Regions from separate parts of the Ammoniphilus soli genome, predicted to be linked through region 2. Evidence: riboswitches for the same ligand, from Rfam matches in the RefSeq annotation. Region 2 holds a riboswitch; each other region holds the start of a gene.
What was found. A riboswitch is a leader RNA that binds a small molecule or an ion and turns the genes downstream of it on or off. The one in region 2 is predicted to bind thiamine pyrophosphate.

Region 1: it holds a riboswitch for thiamine pyrophosphate, as region 2 does, so the genes downstream of both, ABLT31_RS10650 (acetylornithine deacetylase) here and thiC (phosphomethylpyrimidine synthase ThiC) in region 2, are expected to answer to the same signal.
Region 3: it holds a riboswitch for thiamine pyrophosphate, as region 2 does, so the genes downstream of both, tenI (thiazole tautomerase TenI) here and thiC (phosphomethylpyrimidine synthase ThiC) in region 2, are expected to answer to the same signal.

What each region holds. Positions count from the first base shown of each region.
Region 1 covers NZ_JBEGDL010000004.1:61,700-67,510, reverse strand. The annotation lists gene ABLT31_RS10665 (ABC transporter permease) at 1-74, shown strand, start outside; gene ABLT31_RS10660 (ABC transporter substrate-binding protein) at 71-1,111, shown strand; gene ABLT31_RS10655 (3-oxoacyl-ACP reductase) at 1,120-1,896, shown strand; TPP riboswitch at 1,899-2,002, shown strand; gene ABLT31_RS10650 (acetylornithine deacetylase) at 2,123-3,409, shown strand; gene tenA (thiaminase II) at 3,410-4,084, shown strand; gene ABLT31_RS10640 (ABC transporter ATP-binding protein) at 4,088-4,858, shown strand; gene ABLT31_RS10635 (ABC transporter permease) at 5,044-5,616, shown strand; gene ABLT31_RS10630 (ABC transporter substrate-binding protein) at 5,622-5,811, shown strand, end outside.
Region 2 covers NZ_JBEGDL010000003.1:148,541-154,351, forward strand. The annotation lists gene ABLT31_RS08205 (DUF2515 family protein) at 1-484, shown strand, start outside; gene ABLT31_RS08210 (DUF2062 domain-containing protein) at 681-1,133, shown strand; gene ABLT31_RS08215 (hypothetical protein) at 1,194-1,499, opposite strand; gene ABLT31_RS08220 (hypothetical protein) at 1,511-1,744, opposite strand; gene ABLT31_RS08225 (FAD-dependent oxidoreductase) at 1,995-3,242, shown strand; TPP riboswitch at 3,304-3,414, shown strand; gene thiC (phosphomethylpyrimidine synthase ThiC) at 3,542-5,296, shown strand; gene ABLT31_RS08235 (hypothetical protein) at 5,602-5,739, opposite strand.
Region 3 covers NZ_JBEGDL010000004.1:72,996-78,806, reverse strand. The annotation lists gene ABLT31_RS10725 (spore germination protein) at 1-1,100, opposite strand, end outside; gene ABLT31_RS10720 (GerAB/ArcD/ProY family transporter) at 1,119-2,201, opposite strand; gene ABLT31_RS10715 (DUF1294 domain-containing protein) at 2,358-2,705, shown strand; gene ABLT31_RS10710 (hypothetical protein) at 2,767-2,988, opposite strand; TPP riboswitch at 3,120-3,227, shown strand; gene tenI (thiazole tautomerase TenI) at 3,442-4,071, shown strand; gene thiO (glycine oxidase ThiO) at 4,058-5,176, shown strand; gene thiS (sulfur carrier protein ThiS) at 5,193-5,396, shown strand; gene ABLT31_RS10690 (thiazole synthase) at 5,398-5,811, shown strand, end outside.

The sequences.
Region 1 (5,811 bases), on a different contig from region 2:
TCTATCAGGCAATCTATCTTATCGAACGGCTATTTTTTAAAAAATACTACTATGCTCGGAGGAGTAAACCTTGAAAAAGTCCATTACATTATCAGTCATTACCCTGCTAGCCGCTTTGGGTCTGGCTGGATGCGGGAGCAGCCAGCCTGTGGCCCAGCCTGCGCCTGCGGAGGCCAAGACGGAGATGCAAGCTGCTGATACCGAAAAGGTGCGCATGGCTTCCTGGAGCAAGCCGATCGCTGAGCAGGCGAATCTGTACCTCGCCCAAGAGAAGGGGTGGTTCCAGGATGCCGGCTTGGAGTTTGAGTATATTCCCGGAGCGGGTGGCGGAGATGCCGTAAAGAACATCATTGCAGGAAATGCTGACATTGCTTTTGCCAATGTGGAAGCTGTTATGCTAGCCGCTGAAAAAGGAGAGAAGCTCAAAATCATCTACAACATTTATCCCGAAAACGTATTTAATCTTGTTTCCCTGAAAGAAAGCAACATTACTAAGATTGAGGATCTGAAAGGGAAGAATATCGGCGTGTACAGCTTGAGCAGCGGTACTTACCAGAACTTGAAAGTACTTCTTTCCGAAGCGGGAATATCGGAAAACGATGTAACGATCATTGAAGCTGGGGTGCTCAACTTCGGGCCGCTAATGAACAAGCAGGTTGACGCTACGGCAGCTACCGATACGGGACTCTATGACGCCTCGCAAAAAGGTTTGGGCGATGTGAACGTAATGCATGTCAAAGAAGTGCTCAACACGCCATCCGATGTGTTTGTCGTCACCGAGAAAACGTTCAATGAAAAGAAAGAGATGCTTGTGAAATTCCTTCAGGTCTATCGGGATAGTGTGAAATATACCATGGAACATCCGGAGGAAGCAGCAAAGGCAGCTGTTCAGGCAGCCATTGACGGGAAAGATGAAGGACGAAACCTCGAGATTATTAAAATCAGGAACGCTGTTTCCGTCAACGAGGAAATGGAAGAAAAAGGGCTGGGTTGGCTGAACGGAGATATCCTGAAGGAAGTGGAAGCTGCCTATGTGAAAATGGGCCTATTGAAAGGGCCGGTCGGAATGGACAGTTTGTTCACGAATGATCTGGTCAAGCAGCTGAAGTAGGTGACCGTATGGAGCTTAATCTGAAGGGAAAGGTAGTATTGGTCACCGGTTCCAGCCGGGGTATCGGTGCGGCTATTGCCGAGTCTTTTGCGCAGCAGGGAGCCGTCGTTATCATTAATTATGTTCAGAATCGCGATCGGGCTGAACGGTTAGCCAATCGCTTAAGCCAGGAATACCGGATTGAATCGATGGCTCTTCGGGGAGATGTCACGGACGAGACAGAGGTTCAGCAATTAATTGAAGAAATAACAGATGAATTCTCTTCTTTGGATATTGTCGTAAATAACGCGCTTCACCATTACCGATTCGATCCGGATCAGCGGAAAATGGCCTGGGAAGTGGAATGGGAGGATTATCAGAGGCAATTGGATGGATCCCTGAAGGGCTCCTTCCACGTATGCAAGCACGCCATTCCGGGAATGAAGGCGAACGGTTTCGGGCGGATTATCAACATGGTCAGCAATTTGGTTTACCGTCCGGTCGTTCCTTACCACGATTACACCACAGCGAAAGGAGCACTCCTTAGCTATTCCCAAAACCTGGCTGCCGATTTAGGGCCGTTTGGCATTACGGTGAATTGCGTGGCGCCGGGAATAGTTTATCCGACGGATGCCAGTCGAATGACAAAGGAAGAAGTGAAGGACAGCATCATTTCGCAAACCCCACTCCGGAAAATTGCTCGCCCGGAAGATATTGCAGGCAGCGTGCTATATTTCGCCAGCGAATGGTCTAGGTTTGTGACCGGGCAATGTTTAGTCGTCGATGGCGGGTTTACAATGAAGTAAATAAATACCACTGGGGGGGTCCTTGCGGGCTGAGATGGAACGGAGTTTCGAACCCTTAGAACCTGATCTGGTTCATGCCAGCGTAGGAAAGTGGAAGATTGAAGCCGGGCACATAGCCTGCATAGATCTTTACCGCTTTCCAGATTGTGGATAGCGGTTTTTTTATGGTTACATCAAGAGGCTTTGCATAAACAAACTTACAAAGGGGGCTGATAGATTGGACAGCATGATCTTGAATCTGAAGGAGCTCGTATCAAAGGAAGTGGAAGCGAGAAAAGGGGAACTCCTCGAGCTGTTGGCCGCGTTGATTTCTTATCCTACCGTAAGTCCGCCCGCAAGAAATACGGAGGAGGCGCAAAACTATTTAGCAGGTATCCTTAAAGGACTTCAGTTCGAAGTCGATAGCTGGGACGTTTACCCCGGGGATCCCAATGTCGTTGGGGTCTTGAAGGGAAAGGATGGAGCGGACTACAGGAGTTTGATCATCAATGGACATATGGATGTAGCCGAAGTAGGAGATGATTCGGAGTGGAGCTGCGATCCTTTCCGATTGACGCAAAAGGAAGGCTATGTGTATGGGCGCGGGGTAGCGGATATGAAAGGCGGCATGGCGGCTTCCCTGTTCGCGGTAAAGATCTTGCAGGACCTCGGGGTTAACCTCAAAGGCGATCTTCAGTTCCAGTCCGTCATTGGGGAGGAAGCCGGGGAAGCGGGTACCTTATCGTGCCTGGAGCGAGGGTATACGGGAGACTTTGCTGTGGTGGTCGACACAAGCGATCTGCATATCCAGGGACAAGGCGGCGTGATTACCGGATGGATCACGGTACAAAGCAAAGAAACCCATCATGACGGCGTCCGCAGGAATATGATTCATGCCGGCGGCGGCGTTCATGGAGCAAGTGCCATCGAGAAAATGGCGAAAATCATCTCGGGCTTGCAGGACCTGGAACGCCATTGGGCGGTCACGAAGAGCTACCCTGGATTTCCGCCGGGGACGAATACGATCAATCCGGCTGTCATTGAAGGGGGAAGGCATGCCGCCTTTGTTGCCGACCGCTGTTCGCTTTGGATTACCGTTCACTTTTATCCCAATGAATCCTTTGAAGATGTGGTCCGCGAAATCGAGACCCACATCCTGCAAGTGGCTGCTGCCGATCCTTGGCTGAGGGATCATCCGCCGCAGTTCCGATGGGGAGGAAAGTCGATGATAGAGGAAAGGGGAGAGATTTTTCCTTCCTTTGAAGTGGATCCTCTTCACCCTGGAACCGTTCTTCTTGGATCGGTTCATGAAGAAGTGGAAAAAGCGGCTCCGGTCGTCGGCATGACAACCACCGTAACGGATGCGGGCTGGCTCGGCAGGGCCGGAATTCCTACCGTCCTTTATGGTCCCGGCAAGCTGGAGGATGCCCATGCTGTAGACGAAAAGCTGGAATTGCGACAGCTTGTGGAATTCGCCAAGATCATGGCGATATTCATCGCCGAATGGTGCAATACAAGAAAGGGAGAAGAATAGATGAAATTTTCAGAGCGCCTCTATGAAAAGGTCCGCCCGGTATGGGGGAAAACCCATGCCCATCCCTTTGTCCGCGGTTTGGGAGATGGGAGCCTGCCCCGGGAATCGTTTGAATATTACATGAAGCAGGATTACGTTTACTTGATCGATTACGCGAAGATGTTCGCTTTGGGATCCATGAAAGCGAGGGACCTGGACTCAATGGCCTGGTTCGCCAAGCTGCTCCATGAAACCCTGCATGGGGAAATGGAGCTTCACCGCCAGTACGCGGAGCGCTTTGGCATCACCCGCCAGGAGCTGGAGGATACAAAGGCTACCCCGATCAATCTGGCCTATACCCGCTATATGCTGCATGTGGCCCAAAATGGCTCATTGGAAGAATTGATTTCTGCCCTCCTTCCCTGCATGTGGAGCTACTGGGAAATCGGAAAAGCTCTTGCGGATGAATTTCCGGAGTCAAAGGATCACTCCCTTTATGGGGAATGGGTGACCATGTATTCTTCTGCGGAATTCGGGAGCTTGGCGCAATGGCTGATCGGCCACTTGGATGATCTGACAGAAGGAAAGCCTGAGCGGGAGTTGGCCATTCTGGAGGAGCACTTCCTGAATACTTCCCGCTTTGAGTACATGTTCTGGGATATGGCTTATCACCGCTTGGATTGGCCGGTGGAGTAAAGCGTGGAGGCGCTTGTTCAGTTGGTGGATGTTTCCTTCGGCTATGAGAAGGGGCATGAGGAAATCCGGATCCTGAAGAATCACAGCTCCGCCATTTACCCGAAGGAATTCGTCAGCTTGGTCGGCTTGAGCGGATGCGGAAAAAGCACGGTACTGAAGCTGGTGGCGGGCCTGTACGAACCGACGGCCGGGCATATTGAGTTCTTGGGGGCAAAGGGTGGCCGCCGCTTGGGGAAGGTCGGGCTGATGCCGCAGCAGGACCTCTTGATGCCTTGGAGAACGGTGGCCGCCAACGCCGCCCTTCCCTTGGAAATACAAGGGATAGGCAAGAAAGAGGCCCAGGACAAGGTACGGGAGATGCTGCCCCTGTTTGGCCTGGGGGCTTTTGCGCATGCCTATCCGCATGAGCTTTCGGGGGGAATGAGGCAGAGGGTTTCTTTCCTGCGGGCCGTTTTGGGCGGCCATCCCTTGCTGCTGTTGGACGAGCCTTTCAGCGCGCTTGACGCGTTTACGAGAAGGGAGCTGCAGCATTGGCTGACGGAGGCCTGGCAGAAGTGGGAGCAATCGGTATTCCTCATTACCCATGACATTGAGGAAGCCTTGTATTTGTCGGATCGCATTTATGTGATGAGCTCCCAGCAAGAGGGGGCGTTTAAGGAAATCCGTGTTCCATTTGATCGTCCGCGTTCACCCTCATTGATCATGACGAAGGAGTTTGTTGAACTTCGTGAGAAAATTATGAATCTGTTATACGAAAAAAGGGTCTCATTATGAAAAACAAGGCAGTTTGGATCGTCATCATCGGTTTAGCGGCAGGATGGGAAATCCTTGTCCGGTCCTTGTCTGTGCCGGCCTTTATCCTCCCCCCGCCCAGCCGCATCCTGAAGGCGCTGGGGGACAGCTGGGAGCTGCTGCTGCTGGTCCATTTGCCAGCCACCCTGAAGGAGGTTTTCCTCGGCTTGGCTTTGTCCAGTCTCATCGGCATCGCGGGGGCCATGGCGATCGTATTCACGCGGACGGGCGAAAAGGTCCTCTATCCGATTGTCATTGCTTCCCAGACGGTCCCGATTGTCGCTTTATCGCCGATCCTGATCATGTGGTTCGGTTACTCGATCTGGGGAAAAGTGGCCGTTACGATTCTGATTTCTTTCTTCCCGATCGTCGTGAACACGGTAGATGGGCTGAGGGCGACAGATCGCGAATGGGTCCAGCTGATGAAAACGATGGGAGCCAATGGGAGGCAGATTTTCCTTAAGCTGCAGGTCCCGCAGGCCCTACCTTCTTTTTTCTCCGGGCTGAAGGTGGCTGCGACCGTCAGCGTGATTGGCGCGACCATCGGCGAATGGCTGGGTGCCAGCGAGGGACTGGGGTTCTTCAGCCGGAGGGCATCGAATAACCTGCAGGCGGATTTGCTGTTTGCCTCCGTATTCCTCCTGTCCCTGGCCGGCTTTGCCCTGTTTTTATGGATTCAATGGCTGGAAAAAAAGACGATACCTTGGCATTACCAAGGAGCGAAAAAGAAAGGTGAATGAAAAACATGTTGAAGTTTAAAAAAATTGGTCTAAGTTTAATGGCGGCGAGTCTAGCGCTGCTGACAGCATGCTCCGCTTCCAATCCCCCTGCTTCGGGAGAGCCTGGAGAGCCCAAAGAGTCCGCTGAGGAAACGAAAAAAGTAAGCATCATGCTGGATTGGTACCCGAATGCGGTCCATTCCTTCCTCTATGCCG
Region 2 (5,811 bases):
AATGCACCAAAGGCAAATCCCTAGCCTCCTTGGACAGACGGTTCACTTCTTCGCTTCGCTCCATGAGAGAATCTCATTGGGAAAAAGGCTATACGACCTTTTATTCTTACCCCATTTTCTCCGCGGAATTGAACAATGGGCATCAGAAACGCCACATACCGCATCCCGTAAAGATTATTGGGCACATCTTTTTAACGATGTCAAAGACTCGTTACCGGGTGAACCTTATCAGAGAAGACTCGAAAACTGTCGGCTTATCCATAGCCGGCTACGGCTTTATAGTCCACGGTTAAATCATGTCTGGCCAGACGTGAAACATTCAGAGCCGGAGACTGGAGACTGGTTTCGGGATTGGAAAATCGTTCATTATTTTCTGCATCCACCAAGACAATTAGGGGACATCCAAGATGCCTATTGCAAGACTTTAGAAAAATTAGACTTTGTCGTTGCGACTCAAGCGGCTTTGTTCCCGCCTGAATCCTAGATTTCCAGATCGCCTAGCTGCTTATCCGGCAACATATAGTCGTTGATGAAAGGGTAAAATGAGAAGGGAAAACAAGATAGCTATGAGGAAAATAATCACATATTGACGAAACATAGGAATGGTGAGATAGTAATGGCTAAGGAGATAAAAGATGAAGTAAAGTGAACGAGAAACTGCGAACACGAGGGTATTTCACATGAAATTGAAAAGGATAATCAAGTTTTACCTCATAAGCCTCTTCCGCTTAAAAAAAGGAGCACAAAAGATTTCCTTGGGACTTGTTTTTGGTTTCGCCCCCAATTGGTTTCCTACCTTCGGTTTAGGTCCAATGCTGTCCGTGGTTTTAGCGCGGATTGTTCGCGGAAATATCCCTGCAGCTGTTATTTCTGCCTCGTGCGGTTCCTTTTTATGGCCATTTCTTTTTCTGCTGAACTACAAGGTTGGGTGCTTGTTCATGTTTTCTGATTCCGCACAATCTCAAGAGTCCACTCTAGGTTACCTCTCCGCTATTCAAGATATTAGTCTTTATTTTTTTGTAGGGGCAGCCTTGAATACCTTAATATTCGGTATACTCGGTTACATCCTTTTTTATTACGTTTTCAGCAAGTATCGCTATACCATATTAAAGAAGCTTCAAAGGGAGACCTGATTTCTTATCAGGTCTTTTTTTATTGCATCTAAAAAAGGGTTACAGACTTTGCTGCAACCCTTAAAGAATCCCCATGCTTTCAATATGGTCTTTGGTTTTCGCTGTACCCAATTGATGGAGCATGCGGTATACCTGTTGGAGCGAGTGGTCGTATTCGTGATTATCCTCGTCATCATGGTATTGAATATAAGGAGTATGGGCACGAAGCCACGTTCCCATTTCTTTTTGGTGAGTTTTATCAAAAAGATCCTGCAATTGCTGTAATTCTTGTTCGGTCGCGTCCACTTCAAATTCGTAAGTGTCTGCCCCTTGATCATCCAGAATAATCCCATGTTCAACATTTACGTAATAACGTTTTTTCTCCATGATCCACCTCACTAAAAAGGAACTTTATAATAGTACTTAAAAAACCAAACCAGAGCGAAAATGACCGCGGCAAACAATACATAGCTGAGGATAATCGGGTTGAGCAATACAGGATTCGACTTGATCTTATCACTGACGCCGGTATCTATTTCGCTTTTCTGTCTTGCACGAATCCGAAGCGACAAGACTAACCCCGCACTTAGAACCAGGATGACAATGGCCACAAGCAGAGTAAACACGTCCATAATGTGTCTCACCTCATGTATGATTTCTTCTTAGTAGGTTTTGTTGAAGACGACAAAAAAATACAGACTAACCCCAAACTAACCAAACTCTTCTTCTCCCATCGTTCCATTCCATAGGGTAATCAGATGATAAAGTGGCAAAATACATAGGAGATAAATCAAATAGGGACTTAAAGAAAAAAACACTTGAATTTTAAATGTAATTATTATAAACTAGTATTAGTTAGAAATAAGAAATGGAGTGGTTATAATGCCAAGAGCAATTTTATATAGCAGCACTGGGTGTCCTTATTGCGAAAAAATAAAAAATGATCTTAAAAATTGGGGAATAGAATACGAGAATCGAAACGTAACGGAAAATCCACAGTTTTTTGATGATCTTCATGCTATGGGAATTTTTTCTGCTCCTGTTACAATCATTGATGGAGAAACTTTTATTGGTTATAGACCAAATAAAATGAAGCAGTATTTAGGAATAACTGACGAGCCGACGCCATCGTCAACTGAGGCGAAGAAGGAAGAAGAAATTTTCACTCAAGTAAATGCTGAAATTTTGGATCAAGTCTATGATCTTGTAGCGATTGGCGGGGGACCTGCTGGTACTTCCGCAGCCATTTACGCTTCTCGCGGGAAGTTGAATGTATTAGTCATTGATAAAGCTCCTGCCGCCGGAACATTGGCAATCACGCATAAGATAGCGAACTATCCTGGTGTGCGTGGAGAGGTGACAGGATTAGAGCTGCTGCAGCAAATGCAACTGCAAGCCAAAGACTTCGGGACAAAATTTGTACGTACGAACGTATTGAGTGTAGATTTTTCTGACCCGGAAGTGAAAAAGCTTGAAGTGCCGGAAGGTACGATCAAAGCTAAAAGCGTGTTTATAGGCGTTGGAGCTAAAGCACCTCTCAATAAAATTAAAGGGGAAGAAGAATTTACCGGCCGTGGAGTGAGCTACTGTTCCACATGTGATGCTGCTTTCTTCCAAGACCGTACCGTAGCGGTTGTGGGGGAAACGGAAGAGGCTGTTCATGAAGCAGAAGCTTTATCCAAGTTTTGTAAAGAAGTCCGCCTCGTCGTGCCGATTAACCAATTCAAGGGTGAAGTAGACATATCCGAACTAGAGCAAAAGCCAAACGTAAAAATCTACTATAAGCACCGTTTGAAGGAGATTACCGGAGGAAACAAGGTGGAAAAATTGGTAATTCAGGATGACCAGAAGAATGAAGTGACATGGGATGTCGATGGTGTATTCTTATACCTTGCAGGGATGAAGCCAGGAACTGACTTCCTTAAGAATGCCGTACAGCGTGATGAAGAAGGTTATGTAGTGGTCGATGAATATCTTCGCACAAGTGTGGATGGCGTTTTTGCTGGTGGGGATGCTCGCCGTACGCCGATTAAGCAAGCGGTTATTTCCGCCGCAGATGGCGCTATTGCTGCACTTGGTGCCGATCAGCACGTGAATAAGAGAGCGAAAATGCGCCCTCAATATAGCTAAATTAAAAAAAGGATTGCCAAGACATTACTTCCATGATATTCTTATTTTTGTAAAACTTCATAAGTCTTATTGCGGGAGCTTGGGGAACCAGGCTGAGAGGATATCTATACCGTTATCGACCGTTGAACCTGAACTGGATAATGCCAGCGGAGGAATGTGATCTTACAGCTTTGTCTATTTGACAGCACACGTATGACCATACGCCGCATGTAACCAATGCGGCTATTTTCATTTGTGTTTCTTCCGCCTCCATGAAAGGTTCAAAATGATTAGAATCTTTTAAAATAGGAGGTTTTTTTATGTCCAATTCTACCAAACCAATCATTGTGTCTCCCATTATCCAACCGTTTCCAGGCAGTCAAAAGGTGTATGTGCAAGGGTCTCGTGAGGAAATTCGTGTCCCTATGCGAGAGATCATGCTATCTCCAACGGTAAACAGCTTTGGGGAAACAGAAAACGAACCGGTAAGAGTATATGATACGAGCGGCTTATATACCGACGCTACCCAAGCCCCTGATATTCATCAAGGACTACCTGCCGTACGCCGCGGCTGGATTATGGAACGAGGTGATGTGGAGGAATATACAGGCCGTGAAATTAAGCCTGAGGATGATGGATTCAAGGAACAAAGCGAACCGGCCAATCGCGAGGTTTTTCCGGGTCTAAAGCGCAACCCCTTACGGGCAAAGCCAGGCAGGAACGTCACTCAGCTTCACTATGCCCGGCAAGGGATCACGACACCCGAAATGGAATTTATAGCGATTCGCGAGGGGCTTTCTCCGGAATTCGTCAGGAAGGAAGTGGCGGAAGGAAGAGCCATTATACCCGCTAACATCAACCACCCGGAATCTGAACCAATGATAATCGGCCGCAACTTTCACGTGAAAATCAATGCCAACATCGGAAACTCAGCTGTTACCTCATCCATTCAGGAGGAAGTGGAGAAAATGGTCTGGGCTACTCGCTGGGGCGCCGATACCATTATGGATCTGTCCACAGGGAAAAATATTCATACCACCCGGGAGTGGATTATCCGCAACTCACCGGTTCCCGTGGGCACTGTACCCATTTATCAGGCATTAGAAAAAGTAAACGGAAAAGCGGAAGATCTGACATGGGAAATTTACCGCGATACCCTTATCGAACAAGCTGAGCAAGGGGTTGATTACTTTACCATTCACGCTGGTGTACTGCTGCGATATATTCCGTTGACCGCCAAACGTGTCACAGGTATTGTTTCCAGAGGAGGATCGATCTTAGCCGCTTGGTGTCTAGCCCATCACGAAGAAAATTTCCTTTATACTCATTTTGAAGAAATCTGTGAGATTATGAAAGCCTATGATGTTTCTTTCTCCTTAGGGGATGGCCTCCGTCCTGGTTCCATCGCCGATGCCAATGATGAAGCCCAATTTGCTGAACTGGAAACATTAGGAGAACTAACGAAAATTGCCTGGAAACATGATGTGCAGGTCATGATCGAAGGACCGGGCCATGTTCCGATGCACAAGATAAAGGAAAATATGGATTTGCAGCTTGAGATTTGCCACGAGGCGCCTTTTTACACCCTTGGGCCCTTAACTACTGACATTGCACCTGGTTATGATCACATCACGTCGGCAATTGGAGCTGCCATGATAGGGTGGATGGGGACGTCCATGCTTTGCTATGTAACGCCAAAAGAACACCTGGGGCTGCCAAATAAAGAAGATGTAAGGACGGGCATTATTACTTACAAAATCGCAGCCCATGCAGCAGATCTGGCTAAGGGACACCCCCACGCTCAGACCCGCGACAACGCCTTATCCAAAGCCCGATTTGATTTTCGTTGGAGGGATCAATTCAATCTATCCCTCGATCCAGAACGCGCTATGGAATATCATGATGAAACCCTGCCTGCTGAAGGTGCTAAGAGTGCACATTTTTGTTCGATGTGCGGGCCTAAGTTTTGCAGTATGAAAATTACGCATACGATTCGCGAGGAGTATGCTTTAGAGGAAGGAATGAAGGAAAAGTCCAAAGAATTCAGGGAAAGAGGAAGCAAGATTTATGGGTAATGCTGCGAATGAGATAAAAGCCTCAGAGCTGTTGGAATCAATCAGGGAGTTAGAAAAAAGAACTCAACGACTCAGAGAAGAACTTATTTCACTTCAAAGTAAATGTGTGCATGAATTCGTTTCTAGCGAATTAATGAAAACTTGCCCGAAATGTCTTCATTCGGAAAGTGTATATTATTAAGAGAAATTTTTGAATAAAAAGAAAAAAGCAGATAAATCTGCTTTTTTCTTTTTATACTTTAAATTGAGATTGGAAGTGGTTACAGCCAAGAAGGCCATCTTATTTATTTGTATGGGTTTTCATTCTAAGATGCTTGATTTTGTGCTTTCTTTTGCTCTATCCGCTGCATGATCTTTGGTAAGAATGGGGTCGTTAAGGAAACACAGATTGCGAAAACGACTTCAGCCACAACGATAAATTTTACAAATTCGCTCAATTTCACTCATGAAACATCCCTCCCCTTTATTTACAGATTAAAACAGAGCTAACATAGTGTCAATAATTTTTTCACAAT
Region 3 (5,811 bases), on a different contig from region 2:
ATCTCAAAGGTTACTTCCATCAGGGCGACCTCAATGGCGATGCCAAAAGGAACCCCTTCCCTCTGCCCCGTCAGCGCGATGAGGAGCGGCGTAGGAATCATTTCCTGATGGTAGGTAAGGACAGCTACATAAAAGCCGGGCATGATAATGGACAGAAAAAAAGTAAAGGTCCGCAGCAATTTAAGAAAGCTGGCAATGTCATAGCGCTGGTAATAATCCTCATTGGAAAAAAGGAACATTCCCAGTGTAGCGGGAACCAGCAGGGCGATTGGCGTTCCCTCGATGAGGATGGCAATGCGCCCTTCCAATAATCCAGCGGCTATCCGGTCGGGACGCTCTGTATTGAATATTGTAGGAAACGGAGTATATCCTCTGGGATCCTCGATCATTTCCTCTATATAGAGGGATTCCAGAATTCCGTCAATTTCGATTTCCTGCAGCCTGCCTTTGACTTCTTCTACGATTCCTTCCTGGGCAATCCCATCCATGTGCAGAATGGCAACCGGCGTATTGGAAAGCTTGCCGATTTGCATTTTTTCAATGCGCAGCTGATGGGTATTTAACCTTTTCCTTATAAGTCCCAGATTGGTCTGCAGCGACTCATTGAAGGATTCCCGTGAGCCTCGCACGACCGATTCGTTGGTGGGCTCGGAGACGGATCTTCTCTGCCCGCCGGCTGTACTCGCTGCGAGCGCTTCCCCGTGGCTGTCGAGCAATACTAGGCTGTTTCCGCTGAGTAAGCACTTTACTCCTTCTTCCAACGTGGAGATGGTCATCAGCTGATTCGTAAACAGATCGATCTTGTCCGCATTCAGCGGGAAAACAAAACCCTCGGAGGCGAACCGGTCTAAATGAATCTGAAGCTCCTTGACCACGAATTCATCAATGAGCATCGGATCTGCTATAGTTTCCAGATAAAGGACAGCTGCATGCAAGGAACCTAGGCTTTGGACCTGACGGATGACGAGATCCCCTGTTTTCCCAAACAATTGGATGAAGCAATCTATATTTTCCTTAAGGTCCCGGGAGAGAGACCTTTTCAGTTGGTCGGAAGCATCCGGATTCATGATTCGCTTCTTCTTTTTAAGTTTCTTATACATGGCCATACCTCCAGAAAATCAATGGCGATGGAAACGGAACCTTGCGGCAATCAACAGGATCATGGGCAGGAGTAATCCGATGAACGCTGAGTAATAGGGATAGGTGTCCTTAAGGAAACGAAAAATCTCAATGAAGCTCTCGCTGTTAAGGAGCGAGACAATAACCATGAGTGCCCCAAGAGGGACGCTTAGAATGCGGTAATCCTTCAGCCGAAACCACTGGGCGATTCCTAGGGAAGTGGCATAAAGGAAAACGGATATTTTGGAAAAGGATCCCATGCTCCAAAGCATGATGCCCAGCAGATCCAGCCGTTGGAGCTCCCCGACCTTCATGTCCCTTAGGATTTGAAAGGTCGGGAAATTAAGCCCGACACTCCGTTCTGCTCCAAATAAAGCGGTAGGACCCGTCATGGGACCTATAAACATGACAATCAGAATGGCCATTGTGGCTACGCTGAAGCGCTTAAGCTTCTTACCGTTTGAAATATAAGGGAAAACCATCCCCACAGCGATAAATGTGCTGAATAGCGAGACCAGGGTAAAGGCTCCCATCAGCATGGGTTCCGGGCCGTATTCCAATATCGGCAGGAAATTGGCATAGTCTTTATCTTTTTGCGTCAATATGCTGGCCAAGAGCCCAACAGGGATCATGGTAACCAGAAATATCTGGTTGGTCCTGGCCAAAACCTCCAACCCGCTCCTGACGGCGTAAACAGCCATGATCATGATGGCGGAAAAGTAGACCACAATCGGTGTACGGGGCGTGATAGCCGAGGTGTAAAATTCCCCAAACCCTCGGAGGGCGATGGTGGTATCATGAAAGAAATAAAAAATGAAGAGCAGGGACACCAATTTTCCGATCCATTTGCCAAAGATTTCTTCCGTATACTCCACTAAAGTCCGGCCTGGAAACAGTTGAGCGAGCCGAGCAATCACATACCCGACCAATAGGGCAGGACCTAAGGCAACTAGAAGAGAAAGCCAGCCATCCCGGCCCGCGTGAGTGAGCACAACGGGAATGAACAGGAGATGACCTGTAACTGTAACACTTGCGATTCCTAACATCAGCGCCTGTACGGCAGATATGCGTACCTTTTCCATATGCCTCCCCATGCTTCCAAATGTGCTATATGTTGGTATTCTAACCCAGTTCGCATCCGATTATGAAAAATAATAGGCAAGCAGCAAGCCGGTTCAATTTTTACGGGCAGCATGCTATAGTGAAAGTATGCGCAGCTTGCGAAAGGAGTTTTACTTGTGTTGAATTGGCTTCTGCTTTATGTTTTCATCATGAATCTAATTACCTATTATCTATTTGCGCAAGATAAAAGCCGGGCCCGCAAGAAGGAATGGCGAACGTCCGAGAAGAAACTCCTGATGTTCTCGTTCCTCGGCGGCGGAATCGGGGCTTGGCGAGGAATGAAAGATTATTTTCACAAAATCAATAAGGCGAAATTTCGCATTTTGATTCCTATTTTTATCGTCCTGCAGTTAGGGACGGCGGGCATGGCGGGGGTGTACGGACCAGCGGGAAACTATGCTGTTTCGGCGCTGCTGGTTTTTCTTCATGTCATGATCTTCTTTCTTCTCAGTAAGAGAAAATAACGAGGGAGTAATAAAAAAAGAGGCTTTATAAAAGCCCCTAACGTTCTCTTAGCTATTCCTCTTAGCTATAGAGATCAGAAGAGTCATCATAGTCATAGCGGTAGCCATCCCGAGCCGCTTCGCCTACGTTGGCTTCTAAGGTATTTCCCATTCCGGATTTGCCTTGAAGCTTTTGCAGGACCTCCTGGTAGGCTAGCACGGCTTGATAGTCGGCTTGATTGGCCATGGCCTCCTTCAAGGCCTCTTCTATCACTGCTAAGTCATTCCTGGTCCACTCTGCCATTGCTTTTCCCTCCTTTTTCTAGGAATAGTATCTTCACTTCTCCTGGGAATATGCTCCAGCCCTGAGAAGCGGGTGCCAGTCTTGACAATAACCTCCTCCGTGTTATCATTAGAAAGAACCAAATAGTCTCGCAATATCCCTAGGGGAGCTAAAATATAGCTGAGATGGAAGTGAGTCCTTCCAGACCCTTTGTACCTGATCTGGTTAATGCCAGCGTAGGAAAGCGGATAGCCGAAACGTATACATACGCTCAGCTAACCACTTTCAATACCGAAAGTGGTTTTTTTACGGAATAAGAAAGTATAACCTTCATGAGTTATCCTCCATATTCCGCATAAAAAGCTTCCTCTAAAGGTGGTCTGGCTACCCTGAAATGCTTCAATAAAGCTTTTTTTATTTTTTCTCTTGACATTTCTTGATTGACTATGAAGATGGGGGAGGGAGCATCCGGATATGAGAAACCTTGAACTGCATTTGATCAGTAATGGAAAACAAGCGCTGGAGCAGTTTGCTGATGTTGCGTCTCTCGTACACCCTATTGTCCAGGCGGTGCATTTGAGGGAGAAAGCCAGAACGGCTCGGGAGTTGTGGGATGGAATTCAGCATTTAGCGTTGCGGGGAGTGCCGCTGAATAAAATTTATCTGAATGATCGCGCGGATGTAGCCTGGTCTGCCGGAGCCAAAGGGGTTCAGTTGGCCTATCATAGCCTGCCTCCCGCTGCGGTGAAGAAAGCTTTCCCGCAGCTAAGAGTGGGGCGATCGGTCCATTCCTTGAGCGAAGCGAGGGAGATGGAACAGCAGGGTGCTGACTACGTAATCTTCGGCCACGTTTTCCCTTCAGGGTCCAAGCCGGGGCTTGAAGCCAGAGGGGTGGAGGCTTTGGCCGAGGTAGCCGGGCAAATCCGCATTCCGGTTATTGCGATTGGCGGTATCCATCCGGAAAATGTAAAAGATGTCATCAATGCGGGTGCGGCAGGCATTGCGGTTATGTCAGGAATATTGGATGCTGGCGATCCGCTTGCGGCAGCCCAACACTACAGGGAAGGCTTACTTCAGGGGGGAAGGGTTAATGGGAGTTTATGATGTAGCAATTATAGGCGGTGGAGTTATAGGGGGATCTATCGCTTTTCAATTGGCGAAGCGGGGCAAGAAGGTTATTGTGCTGGAAAAAGGGAGATTGGCGGAGCAGGCTTCCAGTGCTGCAGCCGGCATGCTGGCTGCACAGGGGGAGATGGGGAAGGAAACCGGTCCGCTGTTCCAGCTTGCCATCGAGAGCCGGGCGATGTTTCCGCGCTTAGCCGAGGAATTAAGGGAGCTTTCGGGGATTGATATCAGTTTGATCAACCGGGGAATGCTTCGCATCGCTACCACGAGCGAGGAGCTGGAGGAACTGAGGGAAGCCATCGCGTGTCAGAAGCAAGCGGGCCAGGAGGCGGAGTGGCTGACAGGGGATCAGGTACGGCTGCGGGAACCTTCTTTGTCCGATGCCATCCTTGGTGCTATGTTTATTCCCAATGACGGGCAAGTGCTAGCGCCGGAGCTATCCCTCGCTTTTCTGAAGTCGGCTGCCGTTTTGGGGGCTGAGCTTCGTGAATTTGCCGAGGTCAAGTCCCTTGTCGTGGAAAAAGGAGTAGTGAAAGGCGTCGTGACCCAAGAGGAAACCATTCGCTGCCAGCAGGTGGTCGCAGCTGCAGGAGCTTGGAGCAGCCAGTGGCTTGGGAAGCCTGAATCCCTGCCTCCGGTCTATCCCGTAAAAGGGGAGTGTTTTTCTGTCATCACCTCCCGGCCGCTGCTGCAGGCAACCGTATTCTCCCATGGATGCTATCTCGTTCCGAAAAGAGGGGGAAGGCTTGTGGTCGGGGCGACCATGAAGGAGCATACCTTTGACCGCAAAGTCTCTATTGGAGGAATATCTGCCTTGATGGAACGCGCGAAGCGGCTGCTTCCTTCCATTGCAGAGGCAGAGTTTGAAAAAACATGGGCTGGTGTCCGGCCGCAGACCCGAGACGGGCTGCCTTATCTGGGCGAGCATCCGGATTGGAAGGGGCTATACCTTGCAACAGGCCATTTTCGAAATGGCATCTTGCTCAGTCCGGTAACGGGCGTCTTGCTAGCCGATTTAATAGAAGGAAAACAAGCGGAGATTCTGCTGCCTTTTAAGGCGGATCGAGGCTTGACGGTACATTAGGAGGGAGGAAAGGCTGTTGAATCTTCACATCAATGGAGAGCAGGTGCAGGTTCCGGACACGGTATCCTGCGTTACAGATTTGATCTCGCATTTCGGATTGGATAACAAAGTACTGATCATTGAACTGAATACCCATATCTTGCAGAAGGATGACCATGCCCGCACGCAGCTATCAGACGGGGATCGGGTAGAAATAGTACATTTCGTAGGAGGCGGATGATATGTTGAAAATAGGATCTTATGAGTTTCGTTCCAGATTATTGCTGGGGACGGGGAAGTTCCCGAATTTTGAAATCCAGAAGCAAGCGGTTGACGTATCCGAGACGCAAATCTTGACGTTTGCCGTGCGCCGCATGAATATCTTTGAGCCGAGCCAGCCGAATTTCCTAGAAATGCTGGATGTAAAGAATTACACCCTTCTCCCGAATACAGCAGGGGCTTCGACTGCAGAGGAAGCGGTGCGGATCGCTAGATTGGCCAAGGCTTCAGGCTTATGCGACATGATCAAGGTTGAAGTCATTGGCTGCCCGAAGACGCTTTTGCCGGATCCGGTAGAGACTTTAAAAGCTTCCGAGATTCTATTGGAGGAAGGATTTACGGTTCTTCCATACACGTCAGACGATGTATTGCTAGCT